3 regions of the Streptomyces sp. C36 genome follow, and region 1 is predicted to be linked to each of the others. Evidence: riboswitches for the same ligand, from Rfam matches in the RefSeq annotation. Region 1 holds a riboswitch; each other region holds the start of a gene.
The links. Region 1 has a riboswitch for cyclic di-AMP ahead of AB4K12_RS01185 (C40 family peptidase). Riboswitches for the same ligand answer to the same signal wherever they lie in the genome.
Positions count from the first base shown of each region.

Region 1 (3,281 bases):
GGCGGCGCCCGAGGTCTGGAAGATGGTGACGGACATCGGGCTGCCCGCCCGGTTCAGCCCCGAGCTGCGGCGGGCCGAGTGGCTGGACGGTGCCACCGGGCCGGCGATGGGCGCGGCCTTCGCCGGCCACAACCACAACCCGGTGCTGGGCGAGTGGCGGACCGTCTCCCATGTGGTCGCGCTGGAGCCGGAGCGGGTGTTCGCCTGGGCGGTCACCGACCCCGACGGGCGGTACGGAGGCGGCCCCGCCGATCCGGCGCACCCGATGGCCACCTGGACGTTCGCTCTCGAGCCCGCGTCCGGCGGCACGCTGCTGCGGCTGTCCGCGCTGCTCGGACCGGCCCGCTCGGGGATCAGCCTGGCGGTCGACCGCATGCCGGAGAAGGAGGAGGCGATCATCGAGCACCGGCTCGGCGACCTCGCCGCCGGCATGCGGACCACCCTCCAGGGCGTCAAGGACCTCGTCGAGGGACGCGCCTGACGACTCGCCGAGCCCCCCGCCGCGGGAGTGGACGTACGGAGATCGGGCGCGGTATCCGTACGCGACGGCCAGTCTGACCGGGAAATGCCCGGCCTCCGGTGAAGCTGAGTCCATGACCAAGATCAAGGCCGTCGCCTTCAGCTCCTACGGCTCCGCCGATGTGCTCCGGCTCACCGACGTCGATCAGCCGGTCCCGGGGCCCGGGCAGGTGCGGATCGCCGTGCGCTGCGCCGGCGTCAACCCGCTCGACCACAAGATCCGCAGCGGTGCCATGGCCGGCATCGTTTCCGTCGACCTGCCGCACGTCCCCGGGGTGGAGGCCTCCGGGGTGGTGGAGGCGGTGGGGGAGGGAGTGGTGGGGGTGCAGGCGGGGGACGCGGTCCTCGGCCGCACCGCCACCGGCGCCTACGCCGAGCAGGCCCTGGCCGTGGCCGAGGAGCTGATGGTCAAGCCGCTCTCCCTGCCCTGGGAGGAGGCGGCCGGCCTGCCCCTGGCCGCCGAGACGTCCTGGCGGGCGCTGAACCTGCTGGCCCTGAACGAGGGCGAGACCCTGCTCGTGCACGGTGCGGCCGGGGGAGTGGGCACGCTGGCGGTGCAGTTCGCCCGCGCCCGGGACGTCCGGGTCATCGGCACGGCGAGCGAGTTCAACCACGAGTACCTGCGCGGGCTGGGCGCGATCCCGGTGACCTACGGCGAGGGCCTCGCCGAGCGCGTGCGCGAGGCCGCGCCGGGCGGTGTGGACGCCGCTCTGGACGCCGTCGGCAAGGGCGACGCCGTGGGGATCTCGGTCGAGCTGACCGGTGACCCGGAGCGGGTGGTGAGCATCGCCGACCCCGAGGGCGCCCGCCGCACCGGCGCCCGCTTCAGCGCCGGCGGCCCCGCCTCCGGGGGCGGCCCGGCGCTCACCGCCGCCCTGGCCCTGCACGAGGCCGGCATCCTCCAGCTGCCCGTCCACCGCGTCTACCGCCTGAGCGAGGCGGCCGAGGCCCACCGCGCCAGCGAGCACGGCCATCTGACGGGAAAGATCGTGCTGGCGGTGGCGTGAGGGCGTCCGGGGCGTGGAACAGGCAGGGCCCGGCACGCGCAACCGCGTACCGGGCCCTGGACGTCGGACGGCTACTTGACGCGGCCGTACCAGACGCTGTTGCTCCAGATCTTCTCCAGCCGGACGGAGGTGCCGGGCTTGGGAGCGTGCCAGATCTTGTTGTTACCCGCGTAGATACCCACGTGGTAGACGTTGCTGCCGGAGTGGAAGAACACCAGGTCGCCGGTCTGGCGCGAGCCGCCGGAGATGTGGCGGGTCTTGTTGTACTGGTCGGCGGCGGTGCGCGGGAGCGACTTGCCGACCTTCTTGAACGAGTAGAGCGTCAGGCCCGAGCAGTCGAACCGGTTCGGTCCGGTGGCGCCCCACTGGTAGGGGGAGCCCTTCTTGGAGGCCGCGACCTTCAGAGCCTGCTCGCCGGCGGTGGCGGCCGACGCGTCCGGGGTGAGCCCCGGTACCAGCACCGTCGCCGCCAGGGTGGCGACGGTGAGGGCGGACGCGGTACCGGCCCGCTTGGCGAGCGCGGGTATTCGAGGCAACGCAGACATGCCTAAGCCCTTCGACATCCGCCTGCGAAAGATGACCTGTCGGGTTCGGGCTGCGAAGTTGCCCGGCCACCGTTGTGGCTTCACCCCTAGAACCACCGACCTCGTGGTTCGTACCGCTTGGGTCTCCCGCTCCTGCCGATCCATCAATTCGATTCCGCACCCGGTGCGGCGGCAGGACTCGGCGTCCGCCCGGGTCGCCCGCCTCGGTGACGGGATCTTGTGTTCGGTGAGAGATCCTGCACCATCAATCGCTCGGAATCGGTGCCCAAACGGTCATCTGTGAACTTCTTCACTTCGGATGCAAACCCGGAACCGTGGTATTCCCAGCCCCGCCGAACTGGCGGTAAACCCTTGTCCCCACTGGTTTCCGAAGCATTGGAATGAATGACTCCGCAGAGGGTGTCGGCGAGGGTGCCGGCGGGGGCGTCAGCAGGGGCGCCGCCATGCGTCGAGGTCCAGGTTCTTCTTCATCGAACTGAGCCCCAGCCGCTTGGCCGTGTCGCAGAAGTCCCCCGGAGGGAGCTCGTATTCGACGTGGAAGACCGCTTTGTTCCGTTTGATGAAGGGCGTCAGCTTCTCGCACTCGTCGTACTGAGCGCACTGCTCGTTCACCGCGAAGTCGAAGTCGCGCACCAGCTGGGGGATCTGCTCCAGGTCGTTCTTCAGCCCCACGGCGAGCCCGCGCTCATGCGCCAGCTCGGCCAGCATCCGGTTGAACGCCAGCTGGTGGTCGGCCGTCAGCGGAAATCCGGTGCGATTACGGAATCCCTCCGTCAGGTCCGGCTCGACCGCGTCGAATCCCTTCTGCCGGCACATGTCGATACGGGCCGCCATGATCGGCCGCAGTACGTCGAGACGGCGGATGTCCAGCCACTTCTCGCCGTCCCAGCCCTTGTTCTTCGCGCCCAGCACCGACGCGGGGAACTTCTCCTTGTCGGACCGGAAGTTCTCCCACGCCCCGGCGTTGATGTAACAGATCACCTTGCGGCCGCGGGCGTGCAACTCCGCCACCGTCTTCGCCGAGTTCTCGAAGCCGTCGATGTCGTAGACGGGCGCGTCCACCGAGGTGTCCACGCGCCCGCCGAGCTGCCACTGCCAGCGGGTGCCCGGCTTGGGCTGCCACCGCCCGGACGGCTGGGCCGGCGTGCCGCCGGGTGTGCCGCCAGGCGTGCCGCCGGGCGTCATCCGGTCCGTGGGCACCGGCTCCCGC
Region 1 is NZ_JBFQGI010000001.1:274,460-277,740, forward strand. Features, by position in the region: gene AB4K12_RS01175 (SRPBCC family protein) at 1-481, shown strand, start outside; gene AB4K12_RS01180 (NADP-dependent oxidoreductase) at 594-1,526, shown strand; gene AB4K12_RS01185 (C40 family peptidase) at 1,598-2,071, opposite strand; cyclic di-AMP (ydaO/yuaA leader) riboswitch at 2,075-2,247, opposite strand; gene AB4K12_RS01190 (endo alpha-1,4 polygalactosaminidase) at 2,498-3,256, opposite strand.

Region 2 (3,281 bases), on a different contig from region 1:
GGTGGGTGCACGACGGGGCCGCGACCGCCCCGAGGGCGCCGCGGCCCCGTCGTCGTATGCGCGGCCGGGGACCGCCACGAATTCCCGGCCGCTATTTCTCCATGAATAGCGGCGGGTTGTTAAGAACGGGCGATCGCGGTGTTTACGGATTGTTTCGGCGGGCGCACCTGCTGGGCGACCTGCGCACGGCGCGAGCGGAATTCACCGGCGCCACGGTCCGCGCGGGCCGCGGCGAGCGCCCGGGCCCGCTCGGCGTCACCGCGGGCCACGGCGTCCACGAGCGCACCGCACGCCTCCCATGCCTCCAGGGGCCGCGCGGGCGGCTCGGCCACGTAGACCCAGGCGATCTTGCGCCGCAGCTGGGTGAGCAGCGTGGCGAGGCTGGGGCTGCCGGAGGCCTGGGCCAGGGTCTCGTCGAACCAGTCGCCGAGCGGCCGCAGCTCGCCCGTGCGGCCCGCGCGGGCCCGCTCCTGGCCCAGGCGGACGAGGCCGCGCAGGACCTTCAGATGGGCCTCGGTGCGCCGCTGCGCGGCGCGTGCGGCCCCCAGCGGCTCCAGCAGGGCGCGGACGTCGAGGAGGTCCGCCGCCTCCTGCTCGGTGGGTTCGGCGACGCAGGCCCCGGCGTGCCGGCGGGTGGTGACGAAGCCCTCGGAGGCGAGGGTGCGCAGCGCCTCGCGCACGGGCACCCGGGAGACGCCGTAGCGGCGGGCGAGGAGTTCCTCGATGAGCCGGCTGCCGGGCGGGAAAACCCCGGAGACGATGTCGTCGCGAATCGCCGTGCACACGGCGTGCGCGGAAATACGGCGGCTCCCCTGCGCCGCTTCACCACCGCCGTTCACGTACGGCCCCGCATGGCTGTACCTCCGCCTTACGACTTAATCTCCCGCGATGCGCGGCCGATTGACACCCGTTCAGCGACTCTATGGCAATCCCCGGCGATTTCCGATGGCGCCGGGGATTCATGGATATTTTTTGGCCAACGCCGGTGGGCGGGACGACGACAAGGCCCCGGCCGGGGGCCGGGGCCTTGCGTGAAGTGCGGTGCCGCGAAGGCGGCGGGACCTACAGGCTGACGCCGTGCGCGCTCATGTAGGCGATCGGGTCGATGTCGGAGCCGTAGCCGGCGCCGGTGCGGGCCTCGAAGTGCAGGTGCGGGCCGGTGACGTTGCCCGTGGCGCCCGAGAGGCCGATCTGCTGGCCCGGGGTGACCGTCTGGCCGACGGAGACGTCGAGCGACGACAGGTGGGCGTACTGGGTGTAGGTGCCGTCGTTGTGCTTGATGACGACGTTGTTGCCGTACGCGCCGCCCCAGCCGGCCTCGACGATGGTGCCGGCGGCGACCGCGTGGACCGAGGTGCCGGTCTCGGCGTGGAGGTCGATGCCGGTGTGGCTGCCGGAGGACCACAGGCCGCTGGAGGCCTTGTAGGAGGTGGAGACGTAGGAGCCGTCGAGGGGGCTCACATAGGTGCCCAGGCGCTTGCGCTCCTCGTCGCGCGCGGCACGCTCCTTGGCCTCGCGCTCCTCCTTGATCTTGCGCTCGGCCTCCGCGTGGCGCTCCTTGGCGTCGGAGGCCTTCTTCTGGGCGGTCTCCTCGGCCTGCAGGCGGGCGGCGGCCTCGTCGGCGGCGCTGCGCTGGGTCTCGGCCTGGGCGCCCACGTTGTCGGCCATGACGTCACTGATGACGACGGCCTGGGTCAGCCCGGTGTCCTCGGGACCACGCGAGTCGTCGGAGGCGGCGAAGGCCGGGGCGGCGACGCCGGCGACCACACCGGCGGCAGTGAGGGTGGCTATGCCCGCGACGTTGGCGCTGACGCGCGCGGCTCGGCTCGGACGACGGTGCTTCCCCATGGCTGGGCGAATCCTTTCCTTCCCTCTCGCCTACCGGGTTAGCTGACGGGTTCGGAGCAGGAAGGTCTCCTACGGCTCCCTCGTGAAAGGGGGCCGATTCACCCCAGGGACATGTGGGTCCCCGGCTCCCCTCGCTGGTGCTTCGGGGACTCGGCGATGGCTGCCCGGGACCGCGGATGCGGCTCCGATCTGACGGACTGCCGCCCTGACGCTAATCGGCGTCAGATTCGAACGGCAAACAGATCCGGGCTTTTATGACGTACGCCACACGACCAACATGCAACCACTGCGCGAAATCGGGCATAAAGGAGGCGCGTGGGTCTCACTCGACCCACGCGCCTCACTTGTCCGGCAATGTCCGGCTCAGCGGCCGGACGGAACAGGGGGGTTGAGCCCCTGTCAGCGTCCGCCGAAGGCCGCTGGGCCTGGCCGGTCCTGGCCGGTCAGGCCGGGATGACCGTCACCTCTCCGAGGCCCAGCGCCTTGACGGGCTCGGTGATCTCGGAGGCGTCCCCGACGAGGACGGTGACGAGCCGGTCGGCCGGGAAGGCGTTCACGACGGCCGCCGTGGCCTCCACCGTGCCGGTGTCGGCGAGGCGTTCGTACAGCCGCGCCTGGAAGTCGTCCGGCAGATACTGCTCGACCTGGTCGGCGAGGGTGCCCGCGACGGCGGCGGCCGTCTCGTACTTCAGCGGGGCGACGCCCACCAGGTTCTGCACGGCCACGTCCCGCTCGGCCTCGGTCAGGCCCTCGGCGGCGAGGGTGCGCAGCACCGCCCAGAGGTCCTCGAGCGCCGGACCGGTGTTGGGGGTGTCCACGGAGCCGCTGATGGCCAGCAGCGACAGGCCCGTGCTGTCGGGGGCGGAGCGCAGGACCTGGCCGAAGGAGCGCACGCCGTAGGTGTAGCCCTTCTCCTCGCGCAGGACGCGGTCCAGGCGGGAGGTCAGCGTGCCGCCCAGGCAGTAGGTGCCGAGCACCTGGGCGGGCCAGACGCGGTCGTGCCGGTCGGGACCGACGCGGCCCAGCAGCAGCTGGGTCTGGACGGCGCCGGGGCGGTCCACGATCACCACGCGGCCGGTGTCGTCGGCGGTGACCGACGGCACGGGGCGGGGCTGGGCGGCGGACCCGGTCCAGGCGCCGAGGGACTCGGTGAGCGCCTGGTCCAGGTCGACGCCGGTGAAGTCGCCGACGACGACGGCCGTGGCGGTGGCCGGGCGGATGTGGGCCTCGTAGAAGGCGCGCACGGAGGCGGCGTCGATGCGCTCGACGGTCTCCTGGCTGCCCTGGCGCGGCCGCGACATCCGGGAGTCCGCCGGGAAGAGCTGGGCGGACAGCGCCATGGCGGCCCGGCGGGCGGGGTTGGCCAGCTCGTGCGGGATCTCGTCGAGGCGGTTGTTGACCAGGCGCTCGACCTCGTTGTCCGGGAAGGCCGG
Region 2 is NZ_JBFQGI010000003.1:35,605-38,885, reverse strand. Features, by position in the region: gene AB4K12_RS10090 (GntR family transcriptional regulator) at 120-839, opposite strand; gene AB4K12_RS10085 (M23 family metallopeptidase) at 1,063-1,848, opposite strand; cyclic di-AMP (ydaO/yuaA leader) riboswitch at 1,861-2,014, opposite strand; gene AB4K12_RS10080 (M16 family metallopeptidase) at 2,292-3,281, opposite strand, start outside.
Region 2: it holds a riboswitch for cyclic di-AMP, as region 1 does, so the genes downstream of both, AB4K12_RS10085 (M23 family metallopeptidase) here and AB4K12_RS01185 (C40 family peptidase) in region 1, are expected to answer to the same signal.

Region 3 (3,281 bases), on a different contig from region 1:
CCAGCGCAGGGCCTCGGAGAAGGACTCCGCGCCGATCGGCGCGATCATGAACTCCTGGATGTCCACGTTGGAGTCGGCGTGCGAGCCGCCGTTCAGGATGTTCATCATCGGAACGGGCAGCAGGTGCGCGTTCGGGCCGCCGAGGTAGCGGAAGAGGGGGAGGTCGGACGCCTCGGAGGCGGCGTGCGCGACGGCCAGGGAGACGCCCAGGATGGCGTTGGCGCCGAGCGAGCCCTTGTTATCGGTGGCGTCCAGGTCGAACATGGCCTGGTCGATCAGGCGCTGCTCGGTGGCGTCGTAGCCGACGAGCTCCGGGCCGATCTGCTCGATGACGGCCAGGACGGCCTTCTCGACACCCTTGCCGAGGTAGCGCTTGGGGTCGCCGTCACGGAGCTCGATGGCCTCGAAGGCGCCGGTGGAGGCGCCGGACGGCACGGCGGCACGGCCCGTGGAGCCGTCGTCGAGGCCGACCTCGACCTCGACCGTGGGGTTGCCTCGCGAGTCGAGGATCTCGCGAGCTACGACGACGTCGATGGACGGCACGAGGGTCTCCTTCGTGTGTGCTGGAGTTCTGCAGCACGAGCCTAACGGGCGCCGGAGGCTGCGCCCGCCCTTGGATCGATCAGCGGACCGAAAATTGGCACAAAAGCCAAGATCAGCGGATGAATCGCCGGTGTGTTCGCTCAACGGGGACGGCCGGCACGGGGTTCCGGAGGCGGGAACGACGGAGCCCCGCTCCGATGCGGCTCGGGGGGTAGGCGCATCGGAGCGGGGCGGTCCGTCGGATGAGCGGAAGGCTCGTCCTGGCGGTGGGACCGTCCGGGCGTCCGGACGGGGTCCGGCGGCGGTCAGCTGAGGTGCAGCATCTGCCCGGGGTAGATGACGTCGGCGTCGTCGATGATCTTCTTGTTGAGGTCGTAGAGCTTCGCCCAGCCGCCCTTGACCTTCTTGGCCGTGGCGATCGAGCCCAGGGTGTCGCCCTGCTTGACCTCGTACTCGCCGTCACCCTTCTTGAAGGTCGGGGTCTTGGCGTGCTTGCCCGGGGTCTGCTTCTGCGCGGGCGTCTCGGTGCCCGAACCCGGCTTGGCGTGCTTGCCCGAGGGGCGCTCGCCGCGGTCGGCGTGGGTCTTGGTGGAGGTGTCGCGGTCGCCGGTGGACTTCGACGGCTTGGACGGCTTGGGCTTCGAGGAGCCGCCGTCGACGTCGGGTGCCGGGCCGCCACGGGTCAGACCACCGCCACAGTTGGGCCAGGCGCCCGGACCCTGCAGGGCGAGGAGGCGCTCGCCGACGAGGATCTGCTGGGCCTTGGTGGCCTGGTGCGGGTACGCGGCGTACTTGCCGCCACCTGCGGCGTCCCACGATTCCTTCGAGAACTGCAGGCCGCCGTAGTAGCCGTTTTGGGTGTTGATGGACCAGTTGCCCCCGGCCTCACACTGGGCGACCCTGTCCCAGGCCTGGACAGGGGCGGCGTTGGCGGAGGTCGCGACCATCAGAGGGGCGGCGACAGCCGCGCCGGTGACACCGGCGAGGGTGACGATGCGGACGGCCTTGGACGGACGACGGTGCTTGCCCTTGGACATAAGTCGGTTTCCTCACCGACGCCTACGAGGTGAGCTGTCGGGTTCGGGCTAGTGAGTTCGCCCGGCCCGGTCCGCTCGCGCGCACCGGGCTTCACCCCAAGCCGTCCCGTCCCGTCGGTCGTTGACCGTCGGTGCGTGCCGGCGCCCTACCTGGTTCCCCCGCTCCTGCCAACGGCGCTTGCGCGACGACTCCCCCGACCGCCGGCAGGATTCGGCGTGGCGGTCGAGGTGCCCGCGGTAGCGAGCGGAAACGACGTTAAACACAGGCGGCCGACAGGTTCAAACCCCACTTTTCGGCCACAGTTGCTGGTTACGGCCTACCGAGAACGATCATTCTCGCAGGTGGGAGCGGGTACAAGAGCAACGGACGGGGACACTCCGGGCGTCGGGCGACGAGACCCATGTCTCACTTTCGACTGGAACGGACATTCGGCCCGAACCGGCCCGCTACTTACGGATGTCGAGGCGCTGACCGGGCTGGATGAGGTCCGGATCGGATCCGACCGCCTTTTGGTTCTTCTGATAGATCGTCTTCCATCCGCCGTCGACCGCGTGCTCCGATGCGATGGCTGACAGATTGTCACCCGGACGCACGGTGTAGTCGGACGGGCCCGCCGGGTCCGTCCGCGCGTCGCCGCGCGAGGAGCGCTGGGCCTCGTCGCCCGAACGCGACGGCTCGGCACGGTGCTTGCCGGCGCCCGTCCCGGTGCCCGCGTCCGCGCCGGGGGTGGCGCTGTCGGACGGGGTGCCGGGCGTCGGGGAGCCGGAGGGCGCCGGGGAGGTCCCGGGCGTCTGCGACGGGGTCTCCGAGGGCGTGCCGGAGGGCGTGCCCGAGGGGGTCGCCGTGCCGCCGGAGGGCTCCGTGGACGGGTCCTTGCGGTGCTTGCCGCCCTCGCCGGTGCCGGGGCTGCCGGACGGGGTGGGCGTGCCGGGCGTCTGCGACGTGCCGGGCGTGGGCTCGGTGGTGCCGGAGGGCTTGTCGGACGGCTTGCCGGACTCGTGCGCCGGCGTGGAGGGCGTCGGGCGCTCCTTCGCGGACCCGCGCGTGGGCTCCGGCGCGGGGGCCCGGGTGGTGCCGTCGGCGCCGCTGCCGGGGTTCACCTCGGGCGCCGGGGCGTCCTTCTGCAGGCCGGAGCTCACGGCGCAGCTCGGCCACGCGTCGGGGCCCTTGGACTTGAGGATCTGCTCGGCCACGGCTATCTGCTGCGAGCGGCTGGCGAGGTCGGGGCGCGGGGCGTAGGTGGTGCCGCCGTTCTGCTCCCACATCTCCTGGGTGAGCTGGAGCCCACCGGAGTAGCCGTTGCCGGAGTTGGCGCTCCAGGTTCCGCCGCTCTCGCACTGGGCGACCTTGTCCCAGGTGTCGGTGTCGGCCGCGGAGGCGCCGGAGGCGGCGAGCAGCGGCATGGCGATGCTCGCTCCCGTCACCCCCGCCGCGACCACGATGGCGGGTACCTGGCGGGGGCGGCGATGTCTACCGGACCCTGAGCGCATGTGCTGGCCTCTCGTGTGGCGGCTGATGTGGTCGTCGAACATAGCGACGGCGCCGATGAGTCACAAGCCGGTGTAGCGCAGGTCACGTTCGGATCACGTGGTTTGATACCGCGTCACGGGGTAGGAGCCGGGGTTATGCGTGTTCGGTTCCCTCGGGAGTGAATTCCACGGGCAAAGTGCGCAATCCACGCATGATCAGGCCTCCGCGCC
Region 3 is NZ_JBFQGI010000011.1:92,434-95,714, reverse strand. Features, by position in the region: gene eno (phosphopyruvate hydratase) at 1-543, opposite strand, end outside; gene AB4K12_RS28675 (transglycosylase family protein) at 849-1,580, opposite strand; cyclic di-AMP (ydaO/yuaA leader) riboswitch at 1,585-1,767, opposite strand; gene AB4K12_RS28670 (transglycosylase family protein) at 2,028-3,005, opposite strand; gene AB4K12_RS28665 (cytochrome P450) at 3,205-3,281, opposite strand, start outside.
Region 3: it holds a riboswitch for cyclic di-AMP, as region 1 does, so the genes downstream of both, AB4K12_RS28675 (transglycosylase family protein) here and AB4K12_RS01185 (C40 family peptidase) in region 1, are expected to answer to the same signal.